DNA from 3 places in the Nocardioides sp. W7 genome. Region 2 is predicted to be linked to each of the others. Evidence: predicted binding sites of a transcription regulator. Region 2 holds the regulator's gene; each other region holds the start of a gene.
The links. The regulator LexA, encoded in region 2, represses DNA repair genes until DNA is damaged. The targets are predictions, from matches to a motif close to TCGAACANNTGTTCGA.

Region 1 (10,210 bases), 1.8 Mb from region 2:
CGCCGTCCAGACCGTGCTCACCAACAAGACCTGGACCGACGCCTACCGTGGCGCGGGACGCCCCGAGGCGACGTTCGCGATCGAGCGGCTGATGGACGAGCTGGCCGCCGAGGTCGGGGTGGACCCCCTGGCGATCCGCGAGCAGAACTGGATCAAGCACGAGGAGTTCCCGTTCACGACGGTCGCCGGGCTGGAGTACGACTCCGGCAACTACGAGGCGGCGACCGCGCGGGCCAAGGAGATGTTCGGGTACGACGAGCTGCGCGCGGAGCAGCGCCGCCGGCGCGAGTCCGGCGACCCGGTCCAGCTCGGCATCGGCGTCTCGACGTTCACCGAGATGTGCGGCCTGGCGCCCTCGCGGGTCCTCGGCTCCCTGGACTACGGCGCGGGCGGCTGGGAGCACGCGAGCGTGCGGATGCTGGCCACCGGCAAGGTCGAGGTCGTCACCGGCACCAGCGCCCACGGTCAGGGCCACGAGACGGCGTTCAGCCAGATCGTCGCCGACCGGCTCGGCGTGCCCTTCGAGGACGTCGAGGTGCTGCACGGCGACACCCAGGTGGCGCACAAGGGCCTGGACACCTACGGCTCCCGGTCGCTGGTCGTCGGCGGCGAGGCGCTGGTCAAGGCGACAGACAAGGTGGTCGAGAAGGCCAAGGTCGTCGCCGCGCACATGCTCGAGGCGTCGGCCGACGACCTGGAGTTCGGGGACGGCCGGTTCTCGGTACGCGGCACCGACCAGGGGGTGGCGATCCAGGAGATCGCCTCCGCGGTCTTCGCCGCGCACGACCTGCCGGACGGGATGGAGCCGTCGCTCGACAGCGACGCGACCTTCGACCCGGTGAACTTCAACTACCCGCACGGCACCCACCTGTGCGCGATGGAGGTCGACACCGAGACGGGTGCGCTGAAGATGCGCAAGTACGTCTGCTGCGACGACATCGGCAACGTCATCAACCCGCTCATCGTCGCCGGCCAGGTGCACGGCGGACTGGTGCAGGGCATCGCCCAGGCGCTGTGGGAGGAGGCGGTGTACGACGACTCCGGCACCCTGGTCAGCGGGTCGTTCGTGGACTACCTGCTGCCCACCGCCGCCGACACGATCAGCTTCGACGTCGACCACACGACCACCCCGTCGCTGACCAACACCCTCGGCACCAAGGGCGTCGGCGAGGCCGGGACCATCGCGTCCACGCCGGCCGTCGTCAACGCGGTCGTCGACGCGGTGCGTCACCTCGGGGTCAGCGACATCCAGATGCCCTGCACGCCCGAGCGGGTGTGGAAGGCGATCAACGGCGACGGTGCCTCGGGTGGTCCTGCGACGGAGGAAGCGGCGATGCCGCACTTCGAAGCCGGTGGTGCCGCCGGCAACCAGGAGCAACCCGGTCGGTCCTCTACGGAAGGAGCGGGCCAGTGATCTTCACCCCATCCGAATCCTCACTTCGTTCCGGTTCGAACGGGGGCCCCGAATGATCCCCGCACCGTTCGACTACCTCGCGCCCACCTCGGTCGAGGAGGCCCTGGCCGCGCTGTCCCAGCACGGCGACGACGCCAAGATCATCGCCGGTGGGCAGAGCCTGCTGCCGGTGCTGCGGATGCGCCTCAACGCGCCGGAGCTGGTCATCGACCTGGGCCGGATCCCGTCGCTGCGCGGCGTACGCGACGACGGCGACGCGATCGTGATCGGGGCGATGACCCCGCACTCCGTCGTCGGCTCCGACCCGCTCGTGGCCCAGCACGCGGGCCTGATCGCGGCGGCGGTGGAGCATCTCGCTGACGCGCAGGTCCGGCACCGGGGGACCTTCGGCGGGGCGCTCGCGCACGCCGACCCCGCCGGTGACCTCGGCGCCCCCGCGCTCGCGCTCGGGGCCGAGTTCGTGGTCGCCGGACCCGGTGGCACCCGGACCGTGGCCGCGGACGACTTCTTCGTCGGCCTCTTCGAGACCGCGATCGGCGACGACGAGATCCTCACCGAGGTGCGGCTGCCCAAGCGGACCGGCTGGGGGGCGCACTACGAGAAGTTCGTGCGGGTCGCCCACCAGTGGCCGATCGTGGCGGTCGCCGCGACGGTCCGGGTCGAGGACGGCCTGATCCTCGAGGCCCGGGTCGGGCTGACCAACATGGGCTCGACGCCGCTGCGCGCCCGGGCGGTCGAGGAGGCGCTGGCGGGCCAGTCGCTGTCCGAGGACGTCGTACGCGCCGCCGCGGAGCGGGCGACCGAGGGCACCGACCCGCCCTCCGACCTCAACGGCGCCGCGGACTACCGGCGGCACCTGGCCCGGGTGCTGACCCGGCGTGCGGTCCTCGCCGCGGCGGGCGCGTAGTGGACCTCCAGCACCGCTTCACCGTCCCCACCTCGGTAGAGGAGACCTGGGCGCACTTCAACGACATCGCGTCGGTGGCGGAGTGCTTCCCGGGCGCGACGGTCTCCTCGGTCGATGCCGACACCTTCGCCGGGTCGGTGAAGGTCAAGCTCGGCCCGATCGCGCTGGTCTACAACGGCTCGGGCCGCTTCGTCGAGAAGGACGAGGCGGCGCACCGGTTCGTGGTCGAGGCCAACGGCAAGGACAAGCGCGGCAACGGCACGGCCGGCGCCACGGTCACCCTCTCGATGGCGGTCGGCGCCGACGGCACCGAGGTGGAGGTGCTCACCGACCTGGCGATCACCGGCAAGCCGGCCCAGTTCGGGCGCGGGGTGATGCAGGACGTCTCCGACAAGCTGCTGGGGCAGTTCGTCGCCTGCCTCGAGCAGCGGCTCTCGGGTCCGCCGGCCGGTGCGGGCGGCGAGGCGGGCGGTGAGCAGGACACCGAATCCGCTTCGCCGACGGTGGACGGCTCACCGCCGGGCCGGCACGCCGGTGAGCAGTCCACCGAACCGGCTCCGGCGACGGTGGACGGCTCACCGCCGCCCGCTGCCGCCCCGCCGCCGCGACCGGCCCCGTCCCGGCCCCCGCCGGCGCGCGCGCAGGCCCCGGACTCGGTCGACCTGGGCGCGGCCGTCGTACCCGTGCTGGTGAAGGCGTACGGCAACGTCGTCGCCGCGGCGGTCGTCGGGCTGCTGCTGGGCTGGCTTATCGGGCGGCGCCGGGGATAGTCCGTCACACCAGAGGGGCGGATCGCCCCCGGGACCCCGCTCGTGTGACGGAGTACCCCGCCGCGCGCGTCAGTCGGTCAGCGTCGGTCGCGCTTGACCCGGCGGCGCACCTGGAGCAGCCGCAGCGAGGCGGCGAGGATGGCGATGAGCATCCCGGCGGCGGCAGCGATGAGCAGGGTCGCGGCGAGCGGCGCCGTACCCTCCCAGCCGAGGTAGGAGACCTCCACCGACTGGGTGTTCTGGACGATGAAGACGACGAGCAGGACCAGGACGACCGAGGCCACCACGACCGCGACCCAGGCGCCGCTGGTGCGGGACCCGCGCAGGGGATCCTTCGCGGGCGGCTCGTCATGGCGGGTCTCTGAGGCCGGTGCCTGCGGCTCGGGGGGTGCGGGATCGGTCGACTCGCTCATGCTCCCCGGTGCCCGCCGGCACCGGGGAGCACACGCTCAGCCGACGGCGGCGGAGAGACGCTCGAACTCCGCGTCGCTCAGCTCGAGGCCGGCGGCGGCGGTGTTGGACTCCAGGTGGGCGACCTTGGAGGTGCCGGGGATCGGCAGCATCACCGGAGAGCGCCGCAGCAGCCAGGCCAGGGCCAGCTGGGACGGCGTCGCGCCATGCTCGCGGGCGGCATCGGCGAGCGGTCCGTCGTCCTTCGACAGAGCCCCCGTCGCGAGCGGGAACCACGGGATGAACGCGATGCCCTCGGCCTCGCAGTGGTCGAGCAGTGCCTCGGCGGACCGGTTCGCGAGGTTGTAGAGGTTCTGCACCGACACGATCGGCGCGACCTCCTGGGCCGCCTGCAGCTGCGCCACGTCGACCTCGGAGAGGCCGAGGTGGCGGAGCTTGCCCTCCTCGCGCAGTGTCGCGAGCTCGCCGACCTGGTCGGCCAGCGGGACGGTCGGGTCGATCCGGTGCAGCTGGAACAGGTCGATCCGCTCCAGGCCGAGGCGGCGCAGGCTGGTCTCCACCTGCTGGCGCAGGTACTCCGGGCGGCCACAGGGGACCCAGACGTCCGGTCCGGTGCGCAGCAGCCCGGCCTTGGTGGCGACCACGACGTCGTCGGCGTACGGGTGCAGCGCCTCGCGGATCACCTCCTCGGAGTAGAACGGGCCGTAGGAGTCGGCGGTGTCGATGAAGGTGATGCCGAGCTCGACGGCCCGGCGTACGACGGCGACGGCCTCGGCGTGGTCGCGGGGCGGGCCCCAGACGCCGGGCCCGGTCAGCTGCATCGCGCCGTACCCGAGGCGTACGACGGGCAGGTCGCCGCCCAGGGTGAAGGTGCCGCTGGCGGCCGCGAGGTTGTCGGTGGGGGTGGTGGTCACCTGCCCAGCCAACTACGGCGGGCCAAACTCGCCGCCGCCCTCGCTGGTCGAGTAGCGAGCGCCAGGCCTCGTTGGTCGAATTGCGAGCCCAGGCTTCGTTGGTCGAGTAGCGAGCGCCAGCGAGCGTATCGAGACCCCGGTGCTCGGTCTCGATACACCGGTCGCGACCTCGATACGTCGGTCGCGCGGCTACTCGACCTGGCCGCTTCCTCGTCGCCCGAGCGAGCTCGGGCGACGGGGCGGCTCAGAACACGTTGAGCGGCCGGAACTGCACCGAGACCCGCGGACCGGCATGGGCGACCTTGGGTACGGCGTGCTCCCAGGTGCGCTGGCAGGACCCGCCCATCACGACCAGGTCGCCGTGGGCCATCTCGACCACGACCGCGTCGCCGCCGTTGCGGGGCCGAAGGTGCAGCTTGCGGGGGTCGCCGAGGGAGACGATCGCGACCATCGTGTCGTGGGTCTTGCCGCGGCCGATGGTGTCGCCGTGCCAGGCGACGCTGTCGCGGCCGTCGCGGTAGTAGCAGCATCCCGCTGTCCGGAACGGCTCGCCCAGCTCGGACAGGTAGTGCTCGCTGAGCGCGTCGCGCGCCTCGTCCAGCCCGGGGTGGGGGAGCGGGTCGCCGATCAGGTAGGTGTGCACGAGCCGGGGTACGTCGACGACGCGGTCGTACATCTGGCGGCGCTCGGCGCGCCACGGTACGTCGGCGACCAGCCGCGCGAACACGTCGTCGGCGTCCGGGACCCAGGCGGGCAGGACGTCGACCCACGCGCCGCGGGACAGCTCGCGGCGCTCCAGGCGGGAGAAGTCGGTGACCCCGGCGGGGGCCGCCTGGAACAGCGAGCTCTGGAAGTCCATGATCCGATCGTATCGAACAGACTTTCGATACGCGAGGGGTGAGCTCAGGGACCGCTCGGGGTCAACCCGGTGGCGCACTGTCGGTGGGACACGCGAGCATCTGGTCATGACCGCCGCCCCCGAGACTCCGACGATCGCCTGCCGGGTCCGCAACCTCACCAAGACCTACGGCACCGGGCAGGCGCAGGTGCGGGCCCTCGACGACGTCACGGTCGACATCCACGCGGGCGAGTTCACCGCGGTGATGGGGCCGAGCGGCTCCGGCAAGTCCACCCTGATGCACTGCCTGGCGGCTCTCGACACCGCCGACAGCGGTCAGGTCTTCGTCGGCGACCAGGAGCTCAGCAGCCTCGACGACAAGGCGCTGACCCGGCTGCGCCGCGACGAGATCGGCTTCGTCTTCCAGTCCTTCAACCTGGTGCCGACGCTCAGCGCCGAGGAGAACCTCCTGCTCCCGCTGGCCATCGCGGGCCGCAAGCCCGATCCGGAGTGGTACGCCGCGGTCGTGGACACCGTCGGCATCCGCGACCGGCTGCGCCACAAGCCCAACGAGCTCTCGGGCGGCCAGCAGCAGCGGGTCGCGGTCGCGCGGGCCCTGGTCAGCCGGCCGCAGATCGTCTTCGCCGACGAGCCGACCGGCAACCTCGACTCGCGCTCGGGTGCCGAGGTGCTGGAGCTGCTGCGCCGCAGCGCCGAGCTGGGCCAGACGATCGTGATGGTGACCCACGACCCGGTGGCGGCGTCGTACACCGACCGGGTCGTCTTCCTCGCCGACGGCCGGGTCGTCGACGAGCTGCGCTCGCCGACTCGCGAGCAGGTCCTCGACGTCATGACCCGGATGACGGCGTAGGGGACCGGGCCGATGCTCCGCGCCGCCCTCAAGAGCCTCCTCGGGCGCAAGGTGCGCCTGCTGATGAGCACGTTCGCCATCGTGCTCGGAGTCGCGTTCGTCGCGGGGACGCTGGTCTTCTCCGACACCCTGAACCGCAGCTTCACGGCGCTGTTCGCCTCGACGGTCGGCGACGTCGTCGTCCGACCCGAGGGCGCGATGACGGCGATGGGCGACCTGTCCACGCAGACGGTCCCGGCGGACCTCGTCGACCGGCTGGCACAGGTCGAGGGCGCCGAGCGCGTCGACGGCAACGTCTCGGCGATGAACGTCGTCGTGCTCGACACCGACGACAAGGTCGTCGGCGGCTTCGGTCCGCCGTCACTGGGGTCGAACTGGACCGGCGCCCCGGCCGGACACGGTCTCGAGGGCCTCGTCATCACCGAGGGCCGCGAGCCCGCCGGCGGCGGGGAGGTCGTGCTCGACGAGAGCACGGCCGAGAAGGCCGGCTACGGGCTGGGCGACGCCGTCTCGCTCAACACCGCGGGCGCCACCGCGACCCTGGCGCCCACCCTGGTCGGGATCGCCGGCTTCCCGGAGGGCGGCTCTCTCAACGGGGCGACGCTGGCCGTCTTCGACACCGTGACCGCCCAGGACCTCTTCCTGGCCGGCGCGGACGCCTACTCCGACCTCTGGGTCACCGCCGGGGACGGGGTCTCCCAGGAGGACCTGCGCGAGCGGGTCGAGGCCGAGCTGCCCGACGGGCTGGAGGCGGTCACCGGCGACGACGCCGCCGACGAGGCGGCCTCCGACCTGCTCGAGGCGATCTCGTTCCTCACCACCTTCCTGCTGGTCTTCGCCGGCATCGCCCTGGTCGTCGGCGCCTTCCTGATCGTCAACACGTTCTCGATCCTGGTCGCCCAGCGCAGCCGCGAGCTCGCGCTGCTGCGCGCCCTGGGCGCCTCCAAACGGCAGGTGCTCGGCTCGGTCCAGCTCGAGGCGCTGGTGCTCGGCCTGCTCGGGGCGACCCTGGGGCTGGGGCTCGGGGTGCTGCTCGCGATCGGGCTGCGCGCCGTCTTCGCCCAGGTCGGGCTCGACCTGTCCGGTCAGCCGCTGATCTTCGCGCCGCGGACCGTCGTGGCGGCGTACGCCATCGGGGTGGTGGTCACCATGGCCGCCGCACTGCTCCCGGCGCTGCGCACCACCCGGATCGCGCCGGTGCAGGCGCTGCGCGACGACATCGTGCTGCCGGAGTCGACCATCCAGCGCCGCCTCCAGGTGGGGGTGGTGCTCGTCGCCGCCGGCCTGGCCTCGCTCTTCGCCGGCCTCGGCGACATCGTCGAGGTGCCGCACGGCGGCTGGTTCGTCGGCGCCGGCGTACTCGCGATCCTGCTCGGCGTCGCGGCCGCGAGCCCGGTCATCAGCCGACCGTTCCTCGCGCTGGCCCGCACGGTCTTCGCCCGGCTGTTCGGGACCGTCGGCAACCTCGCCGGCCAGAACTCCCTGCGCAACCCCCGTCGTACGACCGCGACGGCCTCCGCGCTGATGATCGGCCTCGCCCTGGCCTGCACGATGGCGATCGTCGGCGACTCCGCCAAGGCCTCGGTCGACAAGTCCATCGAGGAGAACTTCGTCGGCGACTTCGTCGTGAGCAACGTGGTCGCCGGGTCGTTCTCGCCCGAGGTCGCCGAACGGCTCTCGGCGGTCGAGGGCGTCGTCCGGGTGGTCCGCCAGCGCTACACCGGCGGCACGATCGACGGCTCGCCGCAGGGTCTGGTCGGCATCGACGCCGACGGCGCCGAGTTCCTCGAGCTCCGGGCCGCCGCCGGTGACGTCACCGCGTTGCGCGACGACACCGTGCTGCTGCAGGAGACCTTCGCCGACGACGAGGGACTCGAGGTCGGTGACGACCTGGAGATCGAGATGCCCACCGGTGAGCAGCGCTGGGAGGTCGTCGGCATCTACGAGGACAACCCGGTGCTGTTCTTCCCGGTCGTCACCACGGTCGAGACGCTCCTGGCGACGGGCGCGCAGGACAAGGACAACGCGCTGATCATCGATGTCGACGAGTCCGCGACCGGGGTCGGGCAGCGGCTGGAGGAGGCGATCGCCGACCTGCCGATCGTCACGGTCAAGAACCAGGTCGAGTTCGCCGAGGAGCAGCGCGAGCCGATCGACCAGTTCGTGCTGCTGATCTTCGCACTGCTCGCCCTGGCCCTGGTGATCGCCGTGCTCGGCATCGTCAACACCCTCGCCCTCTCCGTCATCGAGCGCACCCGCGAGGTCGGGCTGCTGCGCGCGATCGGGCTCTCGCGCCGCCAGCTGCGCTGGATGATCACCCTCGAGTCGGTGGTCATCTCCGTGCTCGGTGCCGTGCTGGGCGTGCTGCTGGGGGTGTTCTTCGGCATCGTGCTGATGTACGCGCTGCGCGACGAGGGCCTGGAGGTGATCAGCGTCCCGGCGGGCCAGCTCGCGGTCTTCCTGGGCCTCTCGGTGGCGATCGGCGTGCTCGCCGCGGTGCTCCCCGCCCGGCGGGCCGCCCGGCTCGACGTACTGCGGGCGATCGCGACCGAATAGCTGCCGGCTCGCTTCGCTCGCCGGGCTGTTGGTTCGGCCGATCAGGCTCGCTTCGCTCGCGATCGGCCGGGCAGATCCGGGATTTGGCTGACGGAGGGTGTCTAGTCCATCTACCCTCGCGCTTGTGGAGGAAGTACTGGTTCCGGACGGGCGCTCGCTCAAGCACGTACAGGTGCGTGAGTACGTCCGATCCCTGGTGACCGGTAGCGCCCCTGGATCGCCCGCTCCGTCCGAGCGTGAGCTGGTGCACCGCTTCGGCGTCGCCCGGATGACGGTGCGCCAAGCGATGGACGCCCTGGTCGTCGAGGGCCTGCTGGAGCGGATCCCCGGTCGCGGCACCTTCGTCGCGCGGCCGCGTCGTACCGCCAGCCGGATCACCAGCTACACCGAGGAGATGGCGCGCCGCGGCATGCTCGCCGAGTCGCAGACCCTCCTCGCCCGGCGCGAGCAGGCCGGCCCCGGCGTCGCCCGGGCGCTCAGCCTCACCGAGGGCGACGCGGTCATCCACTGGCGCCGGCTGCGCCGCGCCGACGGCGTCCCGATGTGCCTGGAGGACGCCTACCTCAACGAGGTGCTGCTGCCCGGCTTCCTGCAGGGCGGCATGCCCACCAGCCTGTACGACGCCCTCGAGTCGCGCGGCCTGCGTCCGTCGTGGGCCGAGGACTCCATCAACGCCGACGCGGGCAACCCCGAGGAGTGCGCCCTCCTCGAGATCGAGCCCGGGACCGCGGTCCTGCGGCACTCGCGCCGGGCGATCGCCGGCGACAAGATCGTCGAGGTCTCCCGCACGGTCTACCGCTCGGACCGGTTCACCCTGTGGGTGCAGCTCGGCCAGGACGGCTGAGCGCCCTACAGCTTCCCGAGAGCCGCGACCGGCTCGCCGGTCTCCTCGCACACCCAGACCGGGTCCGGTCCGCCGAGGTCGGGCTGGATGTAGAGGGTGTGCACCGGTCCGTCCTCACAGATCGAGCACACGGGCCACCGGCCGGCCGACTCGAACAGGGCGTCCTGGACGTCCTGGGCGACCAGCCCGGCGACGTACACCTCGCCCTCGGGCCACTGCTCGGCCCACCACTTCCGGGCGGAGACGGCGTCCTCGAGGGCACTGACCGCCGCCGCCGTCGCCTGACCCCGGGCTGACAGGTCCGCGAGCACCCGAGCCCGCGCATCGAACAGCAACGCGTTGTCCACAGCCCCATTGTGCTCGGGTTTCAAAGAGCGACCCGGCCGGGCACGCATCGGGCACCGGCCGCGTCGGGTGGCCGCGGGGCTCGGAGGCCGAGGATGGGTGGGAACGACGCAGGTGCAGAGGTGTTCGTGGAGCGGTGGGCCGACCTGCAGCGGCTGCCGCTGGTGATGGACGAGGTGGCCGAGCAGGCCGACCGGATCGTGGCGCACGCGACGACCTGGGTGGCCAACCGGGCCGGCTTCGAGCCGAGTCCCGTGTGCCTGCTCCGGCCGCTGGCCGAGGCCATGGAGGTGATCGGGACGGCCTTCGGCCGGATGGGGGACGAGTTCGCCGAGTCCTG
Region 2 (10,210 bases):
TCGCCGGGATCTCGGCCGCCCCCGAGAGCCGCAGTGCGTCCTCGACGGCCTGGCCGAGACAGGCGAGCTGGTCCTCGGTGACCGGTCGGCCCTTGCAGGCCTTCCGGACTCCGGAGACCGCCTTGTCCCGGGTGAACGGCTCCGTGGCGCCGGAGCGCTTGAGGACCGTCAACTGCATCATCTCGACGGTGGTGAACCGCTTGGTGCACCCCGAGCAGGTACGCCGGCGCCTGATCGAGCCGCCGTCGTCGGCGACCCGGGAGTCGAGGACCCGGGTGTCGGCGCCACGGCAGTACGGACAGTGCATCTGGGTCTCCTTTCCGGGCACGCCTCAACCACCCCCGAAGAGGTGCGAGCTTGTGGATAACGGGGGGTTTCTCTGTGTAGAACACGCCGTTCGCTGTGAGTCTTCCGGCTCTACCTGTGCACTAGATGTGGATAACTACAGCGATGTAAGTACTAGATGTGGGGAACCGTACGCCTGCTGGCAGCGACGCGCAAGCGGCCCGGCGTGTCGCGGCCGAGCACATCCCGACCGCCCGCGAAACCGCAGGTCAGCGGCGTCCGAGCCGACCCGCCGCGCCGCTGTCGGGCTCGGACTGGGAGTGAACTGCCGGGGTAGTCCGTCACACCAGAGCGGCTAAGAGTCGGGCGGGTTCAATCGGTCGAAGCAACGTCAGGCTGCTGCCGGGTCTGACAGCAGTTCGGCCAGCGCTTGGGCTGGAGTCTTCAGGTCGAGGGTAGGTCGTGGCCGCTGGTTGAGGGTCGTAGCGATGTGGGCGAGGTCGTCGGCGGTGTGGACCGAGAGGTCGGTGCCCTTGGTCAACCAGAACCTCAGGAGCCGGTTGGTGTTCTCGTTCGTGCCGCGTTGCCAGGGCGAGTGCGGGTCGCAGAAGTAGACCGGCATGTCGTCGAGGGCGACCTGGATATCGCGGTAGCCGGCCATCTCGGTGCCGCGGTCCCAGGTCAACGACCGCCGTAGGTGGACGGGGAGCTTGCCCATCTCGCGGATCATCGCCTCGGCCACCGACGCGGCGTCGTGACGTCCGGGCAGGTGCAGCAAGATCACGAACCGGGTGGAGCGTTCGACCAGGGTGCCCACCGCCGACCCGTTCGCGGTGCCCAAGATCAGGTCGCCCTCCCAATGGCCGGGCACGGCCCGGTCGGCGACCTCAGCTGGACGATCACTGATCTTGAACGCCTCGCGGTACGGGCTCTTCGCCCGTCGGTCGACGCTTCCTCGCGGCTGGCGGGCCCGTCGTGACGTGGACAGGTTGCGGGCCAGGTCTTGGCGCAGGCTGCCGCGGGTCTGGACGTAGAGCGCCTGGTAGATCGTCTCGTGCGACACACGGTCCATGATCGTGCGTGGGTGATCACCACGCAGGACCGTGGCGATCAGCTGGGGTGACCAGCCTTCATCCATCCAGGCCTCGATCCGGCGACACAGTCCGGGGTTCTCGAGGAGTCGGAACGGTTTTGGTCGTCGACGCCTCAGCAGTGCCTGGCGGTGCGCCAAGGAACCGTAGTAGCTGCCGTCGGGTCCGCTGTTGCGGGCAATCTCGCGGCTGATGATCGACTTGTCCCGCCCGATCAACGCACCGATCGCTTCCAGGCTCGGTCCACGTCGCCCCGCACGCTCGGCAAGCAGCCGCTGCTGCACCCCCGCCGCGATCACCGCGCGATCCTCACTGCTCAACCGCCGACGCAGACCAGGCTCGCCCGACACTCCTCGCGCCGGGCGTTCATGCCCCGCAACAGTCCCGAGCCCACCGTCTGGTCCATGCAGGATCCTCAGCGTCACGGGCGCAGCCTGACGCCACCACACGCCCGCGGTATCGCGTGACACGCCCACCAACCGAGCCGAGTGCCACACCGAACGACCCGCACAGATCGAATCAAACAACCGCGCACGAACCTCGTACGGCAGCGGTCGACGTCCCATCACCAACACCTCACTCACTAGGTGTTGCTTCGACCGCCTGAGCCTGCCGTCGTCTCATCCCCGCTGGTGTGACGGACTACCCCGACGGCCCCGACAACGGGCCGAGCCCGGCCTCAGGCGCCGCGACCGACGAGGGCAGCGAGGTCACGCCACCACGACAGCCGGTTCGGTCGACCGTCGTAGTCGCGGCGCTGGTTGGCGCCGCTCGTCCCCGGGAGCACGAAGACCTGCGCGGGCCCGACGTACCAGTCCTGGACTCCCAGGTGCGGCCGTCCCGGGCGACCAAGCGCACGCGCGGCCTCGTGCGCGACGCCCTTGCTGGTGAACGCCAGCCACTCCGGTCGCCACCGCTCCACCTTCGCCGCCAGTTCGTCGACCTCCACCCAGCGCGGGTCCCAGTGCCCCACCAGGTCGGTCAGCCCGAATCCCAGCTCGGCGACCAGCCGGTCCTCGTCGGGGCGCAGCCGGCGGGGGCTCAGCCCGCTGAGATGGAGCGACTCCCAGAAGCTGTTGCCCGGCGAGGCGTAGTAGTGCTCGCGCCACTTGGTCGACTCCGCGCCGGCCAGGCCGCAGAAGACCACGATCGGCTCAGGACCCACGATGTCCGGAAGCACCTCCACGTCTTCACTCTCCGGGCCGCACCAAACTCAGGGCACGGAGCTGCCGCCGGATGCGCGGGTCCTCCCACACCGTGTGGGTCGGTGCGACACAATGACCGGCGTGGCGGGCGAGGGAAAGCGAGCAGGGTCGCGACGTGCCGCACGCCCACCGCGGACCTTCCGCCCCCGACTGCTGCTGCTCGCCGTCGGGGTGACCCTGGCGGTCGTCGCCTGGGGCTACCTTGTGTACGCCGCCATCGACTTCGGCGCGAGCGCCCGATCCGGTGACGAGCGCGCCTGGCTGTTCCTCGCCCTCGCCTCGGCCGGCGCGATCGCCTGCCTCTTCCTCGGCCTGATGATGGTCGCCCGTCTGCTCCGCGGGCTCGGCATCACCGCTCCCCCGCCGTCACCGGAGTCCCCCGTGCCGTCGGAGACGGCGGACCGGACCCCGCCCGCGCCGCGCCCGCCCGGTGGCCGGCGCGCGGCCCGCTGACCCCCTCGGACACCGAAACGCCGCAGGGGCGGGGCCACCTCGTGGCCCCGCCCCTGTCTTCCCCGGCTCGCCAGCCGGGGTCGAAGCGGCTGGCGAAGTCTGTGGTGGCGCTACTCCGTCGGGACCCGGAGCTCCTGGCCGGCGAGGAGCACCGTCGACTCCAGGCCGTTGAGGCGCTCGATGTGCTCGATCATCTCCTGGACCTGGCCGTCCTCGGCCGCACCTGCCGCGATGTCCCAGAGGGTCTCGCCGGTGCCGACCGTGACGACCGTCGTGGGCTCCGCGGTGCCCGGCTCGGGCGTGGCCACCGACCCGGCGGCGAGCATCAGGCCGATCCCGAGCACCAGGGTCAGCCCGAGCAGGAAGATCACCAGCCGGCCGCGCCGGGTGAGCCGGAGCTCGCCGCGAGTGAGGGACAGGTCGGACATCTGCATCGTGCTCATCGGGACCTCCTGGGGAAGTGGCGGTCAGCCTGGGTGCCTGGCCACGAGCGAATGTCTATCCGCGCCCACCGACAGTCCGGTGCTGGCCAGCTGGTCGATCAGACGTTCGATCGAACATGTGTGCGAGACTAGAGCACCTGTTCGAACGAAATCAAGAACCGGGGGAACATTTGTTCGAACGGATCGGGACGACACGCCCTTCGAACACATGTTTGAAGCCGGAGCCGCATCTCGGTACGGTGAGCCCACGAGCATCCCGGCGAAAGGCATCACCATGGCCACGAAGAAGAACGTCCGCGAGCTGCCCGACGGGCCGCCCGACGCCACCGGACTGACCCCGCGCCAGCAGCGCGTGCTCGCGCACATCAAGGACTGCATCGAGAAGCGCGGCTACCCGCCGAGCATGCGCGAGATCGGTGACGCCGTCGGGCTGACGAGCTCCTCGAGCGTGGCGCACCAGCTGAAGTCGCTGGAGGAGAAGGGCTTCCTCAAGCGCGACCCGCACCGGCCGCGCGCGCTGGAGGTGTTCCTGCCCGAGGTGATGGCCGCGCGGCGTGCCCTCTCCGGTGCCGACGAGTCGTCGTACGACGAGACCGGCGTCGGCGACGCCGCCCCGGTGCCGACCAACGTCCCCCTGCTCGGGCGGATCGCCGCCGGCGGACCGATCCTGGCCGAGGAGCGCTACGAGGACGTCTTCCCGCTCCCCCGTCAGCTGGTCGGCGAGGGTGAGCTCTTCCTCCTCGAGGTCGCCGGTGACTCGATGGTCGACGCCGCGATCTGCAGCGGTGACTACGTGGTGATCCGCAAGGAGCAGACCGCCGAGAACGGCGACATCGTCGCCGCCCTCCTCGACGGCGAGGCCACCGTCAAGACCTTCAAGCGCAAGGACGGGAAGGTCTGGCTGATGCCCCACAACGAGGCCTACGACCCGATCGACGGCACCCACGCGACGATCCTGGGGAAGGTCACCGCGGTCCTGCGCAAGGTCTGAGCGAGGAGGCTGGACCGGGCCGTTCACGAGGGCGGGCGTGCGAGGATTGCCCGCCCGCTCCCTCCCGGTTGGAGACCTCGTGCCCGCACGCCACCGCACGCTGCTCGCGACCGTCGGCGCCGCCGTCCTCGCCGCCGCGCTGCTGACTCAGCCGGGCGCCGCCTCAGGCGCGAGCGGCTGGGACGGCGAGCCGGTCGGACACCCGATCGAGGGCCCGGCAGCCCGCGCCGCCCAGGTGCTCGAGGAGGCGGACGGCCTCCTGCGCGGCAGCTCGTCGGGCCGCGACGCCAGCCTGGTGCTGCTCGAGCTCGCCCGGAGCCGAACCGCTCTCCCGGCGGCCCGCCGGGCGGAGGCCGATCGGATCCTGGCCCGACCCACGGACAACCCCGACCCCCAGCAGTTCGGCTACCGGGCCGGCGCCCAGCCGACCGCGGCGTGCCAGGACGGCTTCTGCGTGCACTGGGCGCGCCAGACCTCCGACGCCCCCGATCTCTCCGACGGCAACGGCAACGGCCGCCCCGACTACGTCGACCTGGTCTTCACGACCCTGGCCGAGGTCAGCGGCACCTACGCGGGCGCCGGCTACCGCCGCCCGGTCGCGGACGGCATCCGCGGTGGCGGACTCGACCAGTTCGACGTCTACCTCGTCGACAGCGGCACCCGCGGGGACGGGATCTACGGCTACTGCGCCCCCGAGGGAGTCACGAGCGCCCAGCAGCGCAGCGCCACGGCGTACTGCGCGCTCGACAACGACTTCGCCGAGTTCCCGTCCCACACCCCCACCGAGAACCTCCAGGTGACGCTCGCGCACGAGTACTTCCACGCGGTCCAGCTGGCCTACGACCTCACCGAGGACCCGTGGTTCCTCGAGTCGACGGCCACCTGGGTCGAGGACGAGGTGTACGACGGCGTCAACGACAACGTGCAGTACCTCCGGAACAGCCCGATGAGCCAGCCCGGGGTCCCGCTCGACCAGGGCGAGGGGATGCGGGTCTACGGCAGCTGGATCTTCTTCCGCCACCTCAGCGAGGTGGAGCCACGCGCACAGGGCGGGCTGCCCACGATCATCCGGGAGATCTGGGAGCGAGCCGCCGGACCGGCGTACTCGATCCAGGCCGTGGAGGCCGTGCTGGGCGAGCGCGGACGGTCGATGACCGCGACCGTCGCCCGGTTCTCCGCCGCCAACCGCCATCCCAGGAGCAGCTACGCGGAGGGCTCGCGCTACCCCGCGACCACGCCGGAGAGCAGCGCCCGGGTCGCGCGCGGGCAGAGCCGCCGCGCCGCGCTCACCCTCGACCACCTCGGCAGCGGGACCCTGCGCTACCGACCCGACACCGGTGCGTCCCGGCGCGCCGGCAGGCTCCGGATCACCGTCGACCTCCCGCGCCGCAGCCGACCGACGGCCGCGGTCCTCACCGTGCGTCAGGAGTCGGGCCGGCTGCGGACCCGGGTCGTGCGGGTCGACCGGTCGGGGGGCGCCCGGATCACGCTCCCGTTCGCGGCCGGCCGGGTCAGGTACGTCGACGTCACGCTGGTCAACGCCGCCACCCGCTACCGCTGCGGCCGCGGCACGGTCCACTCCTGCCGGGGCCGCTCGCTCGACGACGACCTGACCCTGCGGGTGCAGGTCCGCGCGCTGGCGTAGTCGCTCAGGCCTCAGCCGGCGGCGAGCCGGGCCAGGGCCTTGCGGACCACGGCCGGGTCGGTGGTGGTCCACATCGGCGGCAGGCTGGACTTGAGGAAGCCGCCGTAGCGAGCGGTCGCCAGCCGAGGATCGAGGACGGCGACGACGCCGCGGTCGGAGGTGGTGCGGATCAGTCGACCGGCGCCCTGCGCCATCAGCAGCGCGGCGTGCGTGGCGGCGACCTGCATGAACCCGTTGCCGCCGGCCTTGTCGGCCGCCCGCTGGCGCGCCGACATCAGCGGGTCGTCGGGACGCGGGAAGGGGATCCGGTCGATGAGCACCAGCTGGCAGGTCTCGCCCGGCACGTCGAGGCCCTGCCACAGCGACAAGGTGCCGAACAGGCAGGTGTGCGGGTCGGCGACGAACTGCTTCGCCAGCTCGGGCAGCTGGGCGTCGCCCTGGGCGAGCGTGGTCAGGTGCGGCAGCCGCTCGCGGACCACCTCTGCGGCGGCCTCGGCGGCCCGCCGCGACGAGAACAGCCCGAGCGTGCGCCCCTCGGCCGCGTCGACCAGCTCGACGATCTCGTCGAGCTGGGCCTTGACCAGGCCGTCGCGGCCGGGCGGCGGCAGGTGGCGCGCGACGTACAGGATGCCCTGCTGCCCGTAGTCGAACGGCGAGCCGACGTCGATGCCGCGCCACGGCAGGCCGCTGCCGGCGGCGTGCGCGTCGGCGGGCGCGCCCTCCAGGACCCGCTCACTGGCCTTGAGCCCGACACCGGTGGCCACTGCGCCGAAGTCGCCGCCGAGCATCAGGGTCGCCGAGGTCATCACGACCGTCTTGTCGGTCAGCAGCTTGTCGCGCATCGTGCCCCAGACCTGGAGCGGCGCGACGCAGAGCCGCGGCGGGAGCCGCTCGGAGCCCTCGGTCAGCCAGAGCACGTCGGCGTCGGAGCCGGACGCCATCCGTTCGGCGGTCGCGAACACCTCCTGCACCGCGCCCCGGGCCTGGGTGCGACCGGCGTCGGGGTCGCCGTCCTTGTCGGGCTTGGGGTACGCCGAGTAGCAGGCGCGCGCGGCGTCGCGCACCAGCGCCAGGGCGTCGGAGAGCTGCTCGGGCAGCTGCTCGAACCGGCCCGGGCTGGCCTCCCCCATCGCCGCCCGCAGCGCGTCGGCGGCATCGGCGAGGTCGTCGGCCTCCGAGCCGTCGACGTGGCGCTGGGAGCGACGGGCCGAGCGCTCGACCTCGGCCGCCCAGAGCTCGTCGGTGGCGGCCTGGGTGACCCGGGCGGTCAGCTCGTGCGCCTCGTCGACCACGACGACGTCGTAGTCGGGGATCATCGGCACCCCCTCGATCGCGTCGATCGCGAGCAGCGAGTGGTTGGTGACGATCAGGTGCGAGCGGTGCGCCTTCTCCTTGGCGAGCTCGGCGAAGCACTCCTGGCCGAACGGGCACTTGGCGGCGCCGAGGCACTCCCGGTGGTTGACGCTGACCTGGCGCCACTCCTTGTCGGTGTGGCGCGGGGCGTGGTCGCGCTCGCCGCTGCCGCCGTCCTCGGCCGCCTTCTCCGCCCAGGCCCGCAGCTCCAGGATCTTGGCGCCCATCGACCCCTCGGGCATCTGCACCAGCGCGCCCTGCTCGTCCGGGACGCCCTCGCGGACCCGGTGCAGGCAGGCGTAGTTGGAGCGGCCCTTGAGCACGGCGTACGACGTGTCGACACCCGGCACGCCCTTGACCGCCTCGGCCAGTCGCGGCAGGTCGCGCTCGACCAGCTGGTGCTGAAGGGCGAGCGTCGCGGTGGCGATCACGACCCGCTCGCGGTGCAGCAGGCTGGGCACGAGGTAACCGAGCGACTTGCCGGTGCCGGTGCCGGCCTGGACCAGCAGGTGACGCTCGTCGGTCATCGCGGCGGCAACCGCCTCGGCCATCGCGACCTGGCCGGAACGCTCCTGACCGCCCAGCGCCTGGACGGCGGCGGACAGCACCTGCGTCACGGCGGGGGTCTCGGGCACCCGAGCACCCTAGACGTCTCCGCCGACCGCCGAGGCGCCTGTCCCCAGGCCCCCGACGCGGCCGGGTCAGAAGCGGACGTGCTCGAGGTACAGGTGGCCGACCGCGGCGCTGGTGAGCGGGCTGACGTCGGGAGTGTCGTTCTCGACGATGTACTCCTCGGCGGTATGGCGGCGGAAGATCCGCGGGAAGTCCACGACGCCGGTGCCGAGGTCGCACATGTCCCCCGTGGCCTCGTCCCGGTCCTTGACGTGGAACTGGCGTACCTCCTGCGGCGCCCTGCGGATCACGTCGATCGCGAACCGGTCCGGGTCGGCCGCACCGACCCCGATGCCGCCGGTGTAGACCCAGTAGAGGTCGATCTCCAGGTGCACCAGCCGCGGGTCGAGCCGCTCGGTGAGCACTTCCCACGGCGTCACCCCGCCACCGAGGTCCGTTGTGAACTCGTGGGCGTGGTTGTGGTAGCCGTAGCGCAGGCCGTACCGACGGGCGAGCGCCGCCTCGGCGTTCATCCGGTCCGCCCAGCCCTGCCACTCGGCCAGGCTGCTGGAGGCCAGGAAGGGTACGACGACGTACCGCTGTCCGAGGGTCGCGGCGTTCTCGAGCTTGGTGCGCAGCGCGGTGGCGTCGGCGCTGATGCCGTCGTGGCTCGACGAGGCCCGGATGCCCAGCCCGTCGAGGAAGTCGCGGAGCTGGGCAGCGGTGCGGCCGTAGTAGCCGGCGAGCTCCACCTTCTCGTAGCCGTACTGCGCGAGCCGCTCCAGTACGGCGTCGAAGCCCGGCGTGCCGCCGAGCGCCGCCCGGAGCGTGTAGAGCTGGATGCTGATCCGGTCGTGGGGTACGCCGTGCGGGCGGCCGCCCCCGTGCCGGCCGCCCGCGACCGCCGGAGAGGCGAGCCCGGATCCAGCAGCGGCGACCCCAGCGGCGCCGAGGGCCGCACCCCGGAACAGCGAGCGGCGGCTCGCGCCCTTCTCCTCGAGCGAGCGGCGCAGGGCGCCCTCGCCGTCATAGCCGAAGCACATGCGATTGTCCTTCCCGAGATTCCTGGTGCGACCCGGGCCGGCGGCCCGGGCTGGAGCTGGATGACCGACTCAGTCGTCCGTGGCGAACGCGGCGTCGAAGGCCGCCGTAGGAGCGTCGAAGGCCAGCCGGCGCACGAAGGCCAGCGCCTCGGGCGCACCGAGCAGCCGGTCCATGCCGGCGTCCTCCCACTCGATGGAGATCGGCCCGTCGTACCCGATCGTGTTGAGCATCCGGAAGCACTGCTCCCACGGCACGTCGCCGTGGCCGGTCGACACGAAGTCCCAGCCGCGGCGCGGGTCGGCCCACGGCAGGTGCGAGCCGAGCCGGCCGTTGCGGCCGTTGCCCGTCTGCCGCTTCGCGTCCTTGCAGTCCACGTGGTAGATCCGGTCGGCGAAGTCCCACAGGAAGCCGACCGGGTCCAGGTCCTGCCACACGAAGTGCGAGGGGTCCCAGTTCAGCCCGAACGCCTCGCGATGCCCGATCGCCTCCATCGCGGCCTTCGTCGTCCAGTAGTCGTAGGCGATCTCGGAGGGGTGCACCTCGTGGGCGAACCGAACCCCGCACTCGTCGAACACGTCGAGGATCGGGTGCCAGCGGTCGGCGAAGTCGCGGTAGCCGGCAGCGACCATCTCCTCGGTGGCCGGCGGGAACATCGCGACGTACTTCCAGATCGAGGAGCCGGTGAACCCGACGACGGTGCGTACGCCGAGCCGCTGCGCGGCGCGCGCCGTCATCTTCATCTCCTCCGCCGCCCGCTGCCGCACCCCCTCGGCGTCGCCGTCGCCCCAGATCCGCGCCGGCAGGATCGCCTGGTGCCGGGCGTCGATCGGGTCGTCGCAGACCGCCTGGCCCTTCAGGTGGTTGGAGATCGCGAACACCTGCAGGCCGTGCCGCTCGAGCAGGTCCAGCTTTCCCTGCACGTACGCGTCGTCCTCGGCGGCCTGCCAGGGGTCGAGGTGGTCGCCCCAGCAGGCGATCTCGAGGCCGTCGTACCCCCAGTCGGCGGCCAGGCGGACCACCTCCTCGAAGGGCAGGTCGGCCCACTGGCCGGTGAACAGGGTGATCGGTCGGGTCATGTCGGGACCTCC
Region 3 (10,210 bases), 2.2 Mb from region 2:
CGTCCCGAGCGGGACCACCGTGCGCCGGGGGGCGGTCGACAGCTCCGGCACGCAGACCGTCGACAGCCTGTGGCCCTACCCGGCGGGGTACGAGGTCTGGGCGGGGGCGTGCACCGACAGCGATCCGTACCAGAACGACCAGGCCCGCGAGCTGGTCGCCGCGGCACCCGGCGCGACGAGCACCGTGACGCTCCCGCTGGCGGCGGTCCAGGTCACCCTGAGCGGGAGCGGTCGAGGCAACAAGGACGTCACCGCGACCCGGGCCGACGACGCCGGCTGTCCCGGTGGGGCGAGCATCGCGCTCGGGAAGACCAACGCCAGCGGGGTACTCAAGACCAGCCTCCCGTACGGGCGCTGGAAGCTCTCGGCGAACGGCAGGAGCAGCGAGCGGACCTTCGACTGGGCCGGGAGCTACCCGGCCGCGGTGACGCTGTCGTGAACCGGGCGGTGGACCCTCGTCGGCCCCGGGACGCGGGCATGACCCTCGCCGAGCTCCTCGTCGCCATGGCCGTCTTCACGATCCTGCTCGCCGGCGTCGGCGCGACCTCGGTGCTTGTCATCCGGACCACGTCCACGCTGGAGAACCGGCTGGACAACGCCACCCAGACCCAGGTGGCGGTCGATGGCGTGAGCAAGGTGCTGCGCACCGCCGTCCTGCCCGCGCAGGCCACCGAGCTGGCCTGTCCGACCTGCGCGGAGACCGCGCTGGTGCAGGCCAGCCGGACCCGGGTGCGCTTCTACGCGAACCTCAACACGGTCGGCTCGGCGCCGCTGCTGGTGACCCTCGAGCTCGAGCGTGACCCGAGCGCCGCCCAGCCGTCCGCGCAGCTGGTGCAACGGACCCAGCAGCCGATCGTCAACACGGCCGCCGAGTCCTACAGCTACTGCGACCCCGCCGCGCCGACCTGCCAGGTGCGGAGCCGGGTGCTGGCCCGTGGCCTGCCCTGGCCGCTCGTCGACACCCTCCACTACTACAACTCCGAGGGCGCGTTGATCCCCGAGCCGACCGTCGGCAGCACCGACCTGCCGATGGTGACCACCGTCGAGGTGTCGCTGCGGGTGCAGACCGTCCGGGGCAACGCCCGCTACCGGGCCGCGACCGTCTACAAGCGGGTGCGGCTGCCCAACGCCGAGATCAACGTCCTGGAGGAGAACCGATGAAGCCGACTCGCGACCGCACTCGCTCTCGCGACCAGGGCTCGGCGTTGATCGTGGTGCTCGGGACCACCATGGTGCTGATCATCCTGGCCACCGTCGCCGCCACCGCGGCGATGAGCACCAACCGGGTCGCCCGGCACTCCAGCGACTGGAACCAGGCCCTCGCGGCCGCCGAGGCCGGGGTGGACGACTACCTCGCCCGCCTGAACAAGAACGACCTCTACTGGCGCACGGCCACCGACTGCGCCAACACTGCGATGAAGCGGCCGAACGTCGGCTCCTGCTCCTGGGGAGCCGGCACCCCCGTCGGCTGGGTGCGGGTGCCCGGCGCCGACCGGGCCGAGTACCACTACGAGGCCGAGACCGCGAGCACCCCGGTCAACGGCACGGTGCGGCTGACCGCGACCGGCCGGGTCGGCGAGGTGACCCGCTCCGTGCAGACGGTGCTGCGGCGCGGCGGCTTCGGGGAGTTCCTCTACTACACCATGTACGAGGAGATCGACCCGGCGAACGACTCCACCTACGACGGCACCCCGCGGAGCACGACCTGGGCGGCGACCAACTGCGTGCGCACCTGGTGGCCGACCGCCAGCCCGCGGCACTCCGACTGTGTCAACATCCAGTTCGCCGGCGGCGACGTCATCAACGGCCCCCTGCACACCAACGACCGGATCCTCACCGGCGGGGCGGTCCGCTTCAAGGGCACCGCCACCACCTCCTGGCCGGACTGCGCCAAGCCCACCGGCAAGCAGTGCTACGCGAAGGCGGGCTCGTCGGCGAACCCGATCTTCGAGAAGGGCATCAGCTACCGGTTGCCGATCGAGCTGCCCGACACCGCCGGCGACCTGCGCACCTACGTCGACGCCACGAAGACCGAGCAGCCCGGGTGCCTCTACACGGGGCCGACCCGGATCAAGCTGGTGACGTCCACGGCGACGTACTCGACCATGCAGGTCTGGAGCCCGTACTCCCAGACGACCCTGAACCCCGGGTGCGGCAACGCGACCGACTTCAAGGACCACCCGACCACGGCGCAGACGCTGACGATCCCGCACAACAACCTGATCATCGTGCGCGACCTCCCCGCCGGGGGGCCGACCCCGGTGACGAACGCCAACGGTTCGTGCAAGAAGGAGACGATCGGCGGCTACCCCCTGGGCGACGACTGGAACGAGACGCTGAGCGACGCCAACTGCCGCTACGGCACGCTGTACGTCGAGGGGACCCTGAAGGGGCGACTGACGCTCGTCGCGGACAACAACATCATCGTCACCGACCACCTGAAGTACCACGGCGGCAAGACCGGCACCGAGGCCCTCGGGCTGATCGCCGGCAACTCGGTGAAGATCTACCACCCGGTCAAGAAGCCGACCTCGGGCACCACCTTCACCGATCTGGACCGCCCGGAGGGCAAGGGCAAGTTCAAGAACGCGGTCGTCCAGGCCTCGATCCTGACGCTCCTGCACAGCTTCGGCGTCCAGGCGTGGGACAAGGGCACGACCAGTGGTCTGGGGACCCTGAGCCTCTTCGGCTCCTTCGCCCAGCGCTACCGCGGCCCGGTCGCGACGACCGGCGGCACCGGCTACGAGAAGAACTACGAGTACGACACCCGACTGCGCTTCGCGCCCCCGCCGTACTTCCTCGACCCGGTGCGCTCGGCCTGGGGGATCAAGGCGTACGGCGAGATCTCCGCCGCCTACTGATCCGCGCGACTTGCGGCACAAGCGGGCGTCTCCGATCTCACTCCGCGCGGCAGGAGCAGTGCGGGCGGCAGCAACGCCTAGCCATGCTGGCGCCCGGGGTCGTTGCGGTCGTTGCGGTCCCGGACGTGAGAATGAGCTGGCTCGACGAGACACATCGGCGGGTCGGGGCGATCTGTCCTCACTCGCGCCGTCGCCCGATAGACGCGAGAGGAGGTTGTTCGGGTTCCCTCGTCCGCCACCCGAGTCTCGTTCACGGCCACGCCACGAGCCGACCGAGGTTTCTCGGTAGCACCGCGCACTTCGCGGCGGGTGCGGACGGTCGACTCACCCGCGTCGGGGGAGGCGGACTCTCCGTTCGGGCCGAGAGATTCATTGCCACGGTCGTGTCCGAAATATGGGTCACCCCGGTCGGGCGGGGCTGACCGAAGGGAGCACAGTGATATGCGCAATGTAGCGGCAATCACGTCCATCGTGGTCGGAGTCATCATGGTGATCGCCGGGGTCGCCACCTGGGTGGTCATCTCCACCACCTTGGCGGACCAGAAGATCACCGTCGCCGACGACGCCGACTGTGCCGCAGGCGACGACGTGAACGGCCCGATCTCGGCGTACTGCCAGGCGGACGTCATCGACCACCACACCCAGGAAATCACCGGCGGAAAGACCTACGCCGAACTCGACCGGGAAGATCCGGTCCGAGAGACCGCGATGGACTCCGCGTTCCTGCAAGCGTCCTTGTTCACCTCGGTCGTCGCCTTCGGGGTCGCAGGCATGGCGGTCGTCCTCGGCATCGTCCTCACCCTGATCGGCTTCGGGATGCGCGCACCTGCTCCTGAGCGCGCGGATACCGCCGCCGCGACCTAGGTGGCGGTTGTCCGACCCAGTGGTTAGTCGGAGAGACCGCGCCCGGTCGCGTACTCCACCCAGTCACCCGCCCCGACGTCGGGACATGCCGCTGAGGCGGCAACGCGCGTTGCCTGGGCGTCGGCGGGGAACCGACCACCTTGCCGGACGCGGTCGAGGTTCACGTCCTGCTCAGCACGGCCGTCGGGGTAGCGGACGTCGTAGCGGACGACGCGGCGCTGGCCACGCAGGAGGCGGGTCTCAGTAGTTGCCGTTGCTCGAATCGCCACGGGTCCCGCCTCAGTCAATGGTGATGCTCGTGATCGGTGCGCCCGGCGGAAGCGACCTGACCTGACCGTGAATCTCGCCCGCCAGGTTCACTGATACGACGAAGTCCGAGATCTCCAGGTTCTCTGTCGAGAGTTCTCCGCCCAGAACCGGCGGAACTCTGAATGACGGACCTGATCAGTCGCGGGCATCAGCCGACGGCTTCGGCGTCCTTCCCCGCCCGATCATGAGGTACTCGTCCTTTGCCGATGGGCTGTTGATGTTGGCTTGGAGTGAGGCAGCGTCCGGCCAGACCCGATGCAGCTGCCCTCCTACCGTGTCCAGGAACCAGAACGAGCCGTCCTCAGCCTGCAAGAACACAGCGCCGAACGCGTTAGTCAGCGACGGCGACATGTCGGCGAGCCCTTCGAGCCAGTCCCACGACGCCAAGGCTTGGGCATAGGTGTCGGCGCCGAAACGGCGGATCATCTCCATGCCGTCTCCTAGAACTACGGTGCATTGCCACGGCGCTGATGGTCGTCGGCATGGCAGTGGTCGGATCGGTGACGGCGCTCATCGCCACGTGGCTGGTCCGAAACGTCCAGCGCGACGAGAGCCGCCGGAGGTGGCGGCCTGTGGAAGAACACTCCAATCGAACTGGTGTTCGACTAGAATCGTGGTGACAACCCGCACCGTCGTGGAGCTCTCGGAGGCTCGCATGGACCACCCGATCCTGGTCGCCACCCAGGTCATCGACAGTGCCCTGAAGTCCGTGGCCGACGTGAACGCGGCGTTCATGACCACCCGCGACAAGGGCGCCGCCCTGGTCGAGCTCGCGGCCCTCGAGGACCGGGTGGCTGAGCTGCGCCTGCGGGTCACCGCCGACGCCGGTGACGTGGCCGAGGAGACCGGGGCGCGGGATGTCGGGGCCTGGATCGCCGCGGCCACGCGGCGCCGTCGGAGTGACTGCGCGGCCGACCTGCGCCTCGCGGTGGCGTTGGCGGATCGGCCGGTGCTGGCGGCGGCGCTGCGTGACGGCCAGGTCAACCTCGGCCAGGCCCGCGCGATCGCTGGCGCCTTGGCCGACCTGCCGGCCGCCGTCGACCGGTGCGTGGTCAACGAGGCCGAGACGGCCTTGGTGGGGTACGCCGCCCGCTTCGATCCGATCGAGCTGCGTCGCCTGGGTGGCCGGATCCTCGACGTCGTCGCCCCGGAGATCGCCGAGGGTGTCGAGGCCCGCCAGCTGGCCGACCTCGAGGCCTCCGCGCACCAGCGGATGCGCCTGGGCATGCGGTCTCAGGGGGACGGGACCACCCGGATCAGCGGACTGATCCCGGACGCCTCGGCCGCCCGGCTGGCGACCTACCTGCACGCCTTCACCAACCCCCGCCGCGACGACGCCCATGCGACCGAACCCGCGGAGTCGCGGCGGACTCCCTACGGCCGACAGGCCGCCCGGGCGTTCTGTCAGCTCCTGGAGACCCTCGACCCGTCCCGGCTTCCCATCCACGGCGGCGACGCCACCACCCTGGTGATCACCATGTCGCTGGACTCCCTGCGAGGCGAGCTCGGCACCGCGACGCTGGGCAACGCGGCTCCGGGCGACTCGGTCGACCGGATCACCGCCGATGAGGCCCGCCGCCTGGCCTGTACCGCGAAGCTGGTCCCCGTCGTCCTCGGCGGGAAGGGCGAGGTCCTCGACCTCGGCCGGTCGCAGCGGCTGTTCACCCGGGCCCAACGCCGGGCGCTGGCCCTCACCGATCACGAATGCCGCGCCGACGGGTGCCACATCCCGGCGCCGTGGTGCGAGGCGCATCATCGACATCCCTGGTCAGCCGGCGGGCGCACCGACCTGGCCGACGGGATGCTCCTCTGCTCCCACCATCACCACCGGGCCCACGACCCGACGTACGCCGCCGATCGACTCCCGGACGGCGGAGTCCGCTTCCACCGACGGACGTAGCTGACCCGGCTGTCATTGACGGCCATTGACGGCCATTGACGGCCATTGACAGCCAGGTCGGCCGTCGAGTTCGTGCCGACAGAATGATCCTGCGCGTCCAGGTCGGCTCCGGTGTGCACGGCACTTCCATCAACGGTCAGGACGATCGCGACGAGATGGGGATCGGCGGGGAGCCCGCCGAGTTCGTCACTGGCCTGGCGCGAGTGCCGCGAGGCATTGAAGGGACAAGCGAGATCGAGTTCGAGCAGTACCAGCGGCACACCGTGTGGGACGAGCCGGGAGGGCTGAGCAATCGCTCGGGTGCCGGCGACTTGGACGTGATGGTCCGCTCGACGCTCAAGTGGTGCCGCCTTGCCCCGTGCGTCGGGAACGGGGTCGTTGCGGGGCGCGCCGTCAGTGGGCGTGGGTCGCCACGGTCCGGCCCTCGCTGGCCTGGACGACGACGAATCCCTGACCGCTGAAGGCGAGCTGGAAGGCCTCGCCGGAGCCGCGACCGATGAGGGCACCGGCTCCCGCGGTGCGCCGTACGGTCGTGGTGAGGGAGGAGGACCAGGCCACCGCCGACTGGATGTCGGCGTACGTCGGGGCGTCGACGTTGAGGACGACCGGTGCGCCGTGCGTGGTGATGGCGACGGTGCCGGTCCCGGTGAAGGTCGTGTTGAAGACGCCGCCGGCCATCATCGAAGCGCCCTCCACCCGCTTGATGTCCCAGGTGAGGGAGGTGTCGAAGGCCAGGACGTTGCTGCCGTTGACCGTGAGGGCGTCGTTGTCGAGGTTGACCAGATGGATCTCCATCGCGTCGTCGGCGAAGAAGACGTCTCCGCGGCCACTGACCTTCATCAGTGGCATGCCCTCACCGGTGAAGGCCTTCTTCAGGAACTTCCCCATGCCACCGGAGCCCTGGTAGGCAAAGTCGACCTGTCCTTGGTAGGCGATCATCGCGCCCTGCCGTGCCATCACCTCCCCGTCGAGCGCGACCCGCAGCATCCGGGAGTTCTGCAACGAGAAGCGGTCCCCGCTTGCCGACTCGAGGTTGGTGCCGAACAGGTCGCTGCGCATGGGTCTCCTCCGGATCGAAGCGCGGTCTGTCGCAGGCTACGCGTCAGCCGAGCGGCGCGAACTGGGACACGATGATCCCGTCGCCGCCGCGCGTGTCCACGCTGGCCCGTGGAGACCTGCTCCGGGCGTCAGAGCAGGTTGCCGACGTTGAAGATCGGCAGGTAGAGGGCGACGAGCATGCTGCCGACGATGACGCCGAGGAAGGCGATCATCAGGGGCTCGACCATCGCGCTGAGCTGCTCGGTGGTGGCCTCGACCTCGGCGTCGTAGAAGTCGGCGACCTTGTGCAGCATCTCGTCGATGGCGCCGGACTCCTCGCCGGAGGCGATCATCTGCTGGACCATGGTCGGGAAGATCGGGTGGTCGGCGAGCGGACCGGCGAGGCTCTCGCCGCGGCGTACCGAGTCGCGCACGTCGGCCAGGGCGTGGGTGACGACGATGGAGCCGGTGGTGTCGGCGACCACGTCGAGGGACTGCAGGATCGGCACGCCGGAGCCGAGCAGGGTGCCGAGGTTGCGGGCGAAGCGGGCCAGCGCGAGCTTCTGCACCAGGCCGCCGAAGACCGGCATCCGCAGCTTCAGCGGGTCCCAGACGTTGCGGACGCGCTCGGTCCGGTTGTACTTCCGCCACCAGGCGACGAAGGCGACGATCCCGATGACCACGGCGGGTACGACGTACTTCATCGTCCCCGCGACCATCAGCAGGATCCGGGTCGGGAACGGCAGCTGCCCACCGAGGCTGGTGAAGATGCCCTCGAAGGTCGGGACGACGAACACCATCATCGCGGCGCACATCACGATCGCCATCACGAACACGACGACCGGGTAGGTCATCGCAGACTTGATCTTCGCGCGCAGCTTGACCTCCTTCTCGAAGTTGTCGGCGACCTGGTTCATCGCGCGGTCGAGGAAGCCACCGGCCTCGCCGGCCTTCGCGAGGTTGACCATGATCGGCGGGAAGGCGGGGTGCCTCCCCATCGCTCCGGAGAGGCTGGAGCCCGCCTCGACGTCCTGCTTGACCGCGCGCAGCACCCTGCGCAGCTCGACGTTGTCGACCTGCTCGGAGAGGATCGTGAGCGCGCGGAGCATGGTCAGGCCGGCGTTGATCATGGTGGAGAACTGGCGCGAGAAGATCGCGAGGTCCTTGAGCCTGATCCGCTTGGGCAGCCCGAAGGAGATCTCGCGCTGGAGCCCGGCGTTGGCCAGCCGCACCTCCAGCGGGGCGTACCCCATCGAGATCAGCTTCTCGGCGACCGCGGCCTCGGTGGGCGCCTCGACCCTGCCCTCCACCAGCTTCCCGCTCTGGTCGCGGACCTTGTAGGAGTACGTCGTCGTGCTGGCTGCCATGTCGGCCTCCTGGGTCGGCTGGAAGGGCTCTGCGGGTGGCGTGGGTCAGGCGCCGGCATGCTGCGCAGCGAGAGCTCAGGACCAGCCGGGGGTCGGGCGCACCGCGGCGGACCGGGCGAGGGTCTCGAAGTCGTGGCGGTCCGAGCAGGCCTCGAGGCCGGTCTCGAAGGTGATCCGGCCGGCCTTCACCAACGCCGAGAGGTGCGAGTTGAGGGTCTGCATGCCCTCCTTGGCGCCGGCCTGCAGCGAGCCCTGGATCTGGTTCAGCTTGTCGTCGCGGATCATCGCCCGGATGCCGGGGTTGCAGACCATCACCTCGACGGCGGCCGCGCGGCCCAGGCCGTCGGCGGTCTTGACCAGGTTCTGGCAGACGACGCCCTGGAGGGTGGCGGCCAGCTGGGTGCGGATCTGCTGCTGCTGACCGGCGGGGAACACGTCGACGACCCGGGAGATCGTGTCCTGGGCGGACTGGGTGTGCAGGGTCGCGAAGACCAGGTGCCCGGTCTCGGCGGCGGTCAGGGCGACCTGGATGGTCTCCAGGTCCCGGAGCTCGCCGACCAGGATCACGTCGGGGTCCTGACGCAGCACGTGCTTGAGCGCGGCCTGGAACCCGTGGGTGTCCTCGCCGACCTCGCGCTGGTTGACGATGCAGCGCTGGTGCTCGTGGAGGAACTCGATCGGGTCCTCGATGGTGACGATGTGACCGCTGGTGGTCCGGTTGATCCGGTCGATCATCGCCGCCAGGGTCGTCGACTTGCCGGATCCGGTGGCGCCGGTGACCAGCACCAGGCCGCGCCGGAGCTCGGTGAAGCTGGTGATCACCGGCGGCATGCCGAGGTCGTCGAGGGCCTTGATCTCCCACGGGATCAGCCGCATCACCGCGCCGGTCGCCTCCCGCTGCTGGAAGATGTTGACCCGGAACCGGGCGCAGCCGGGGATCGCGTAGGCGAAGTCGAGCTCCAGCTCCTCCTCGAAGTCCTTGCGCTGACGCTCGGTCAGCACGCCGTACAGCAGGTCCTGCAGCTGCTTGGCGTCCATCGGTCCGTAGCCGTGCAGGGGGACCATGTCGCCGCGCAGCCGGATCGTCGGCGGCGCGTTCTGGGTCAGGTGGAGGTCCGAGCCGCCGGCGCTCATCAGGCCGAGCAGCAGGTCGTCGAGGACGACCGGCGTGGCGGCCGGCGCGTGCACGGCCGTGATCGCGTCGAGGGTCGCGAGCGGGCTCGCCACCGTCGCCTCGGGCCGGGGCCGGGTCGGCATGGTCCGGACCGGGGCCGGTGGCGCCAGCGTGGCGGTTCGGGCCACCGGAGCCGGGGGCGGGAGCGGGGGCGGGGGCGCGGGGGCGGTGCGAGTGGTCGTCGACCGAGGCGCCTCGGGGCGGGGCAGGGTCGTCGGGAGGCCGAAACGGCTCCGGATCAGGTCGGACACGATTCCTCCGGCGGACGATGGGGATCTACCACCTCGGTCATCGGCGCCGGGATCGCGGGACTTGAGGGTCCCGGTCAGATCACGACGACGCGCAGGACCTCTTCGATCGAGGTGCGGCCCTGGGCGACCTTGGCCCAGCCGTCCTGCTTGAGACCGACCATCCCGCCGTCGTACGCCGCACGCGCGATCGCCTCCGTGGAGGCCCGGCTGACGGCGAGGTGGGCGATCTCCTCGGTGACGGTCATGACCTCGTGCAGCGCCATCCGGCCGCGATACCCGGTCCGGGCGCACCGGGCACAGCCCACCGGCCGGAACAGCGTCGGGATCCCGCCGTCCTCGGCGGGCGAGAAGCCGACCCGGACGAGCTCGGCCGGCTCCGGCTGGTAGCTCTCCTTGCAGTGCGGGCACAGCGTGCGGCACAGCCGCTGGGCCACCACGGCATCCAT

Region 1: a site for LexA is predicted at 5,288-5,303, ahead of MUB56_RS00740 (alpha-ketoglutarate-dependent dioxygenase AlkB). Genes of this name have one in related genera too.
Region 3: a site for LexA is predicted at 4,624-4,639, ahead of MUB56_RS19280 (HNH endonuclease signature motif containing protein). Genes of this name have one in related genera too.

Annotation. Positions count from the first base shown of each region.
Region 1 is NZ_CP095078.1:133,310-143,519, reverse strand. Features, by position in the region: gene MUB56_RS00765 (xanthine dehydrogenase family protein molybdopterin-binding subunit) at 1-1,414, shown strand, start outside; gene MUB56_RS00760 (xanthine dehydrogenase family protein subunit M) at 1,467-2,321, shown strand; gene MUB56_RS00755 (SRPBCC family protein) at 2,321-3,091, shown strand; gene MUB56_RS00750 (lipopolysaccharide assembly protein LapA domain-containing protein) at 3,169-3,504, opposite strand; gene MUB56_RS00745 (aldo/keto reductase) at 3,541-4,416, opposite strand; gene MUB56_RS00740 (alpha-ketoglutarate-dependent dioxygenase AlkB) at 4,661-5,275, opposite strand; gene MUB56_RS00735 (ABC transporter ATP-binding protein) at 5,382-6,125, shown strand; gene MUB56_RS00730 (ABC transporter permease) at 6,138-8,681, shown strand; gene MUB56_RS00725 (GntR family transcriptional regulator) at 8,806-9,525, shown strand; gene MUB56_RS00720 (hypothetical protein) at 9,531-9,872, opposite strand; gene MUB56_RS00715 (hypothetical protein) at 9,966-10,210, shown strand, end outside.
Region 2 is NZ_CP095078.1:1,923,828-1,934,037, reverse strand. Features, by position in the region: gene nrdR (transcriptional regulator NrdR) at 1-307, opposite strand, end outside; gene MUB56_RS09150 (IS30 family transposase) at 677-1,801, opposite strand; gene MUB56_RS09145 (mismatch-specific DNA-glycosylase) at 2,056-2,562, opposite strand; gene MUB56_RS09140 (hypothetical protein) at 2,663-3,034, shown strand; gene MUB56_RS09135 (LysM peptidoglycan-binding domain-containing protein) at 3,145-3,477, opposite strand; gene lexA (transcriptional repressor LexA) at 3,752-4,468, shown strand; gene MUB56_RS09125 (MXAN_6640 family putative metalloprotease) at 4,548-6,113, shown strand; gene MUB56_RS09120 (ATP-dependent DNA helicase) at 6,125-8,101, opposite strand; gene MUB56_RS09115 (sugar phosphate isomerase/epimerase) at 8,168-9,121, opposite strand; gene MUB56_RS09110 (sugar phosphate isomerase/epimerase family protein) at 9,191-10,198, opposite strand; gene MUB56_RS09105 (Gfo/Idh/MocA family oxidoreductase) at 10,195-10,210, opposite strand, start outside.
Region 3 is NZ_CP095078.1:4,075,274-4,085,483, reverse strand. Features, by position in the region: gene MUB56_RS19305 (prepilin-type N-terminal cleavage/methylation domain-containing protein) at 1-439, shown strand, start outside; gene MUB56_RS19300 (prepilin-type N-terminal cleavage/methylation domain-containing protein) at 436-1,161, shown strand; gene MUB56_RS19295 (pilus assembly PilX N-terminal domain-containing protein) at 1,158-2,861, shown strand; gene MUB56_RS19290 (aromatic ring-opening dioxygenase LigA) at 3,348-3,725, shown strand; gene MUB56_RS19285 (hypothetical protein) at 4,170-4,466, opposite strand; gene MUB56_RS19280 (HNH endonuclease signature motif containing protein) at 4,690-5,934, shown strand; gene MUB56_RS19275 (AIM24 family protein) at 6,328-6,993, opposite strand; gene MUB56_RS19270 (type II secretion system F family protein) at 7,122-8,339, opposite strand; gene MUB56_RS19265 (type IV pilus twitching motility protein PilT) at 8,415-9,596, opposite strand; gene MUB56_RS19260 (ATPase, T2SS/T4P/T4SS family) at 9,839-10,210, opposite strand, start outside.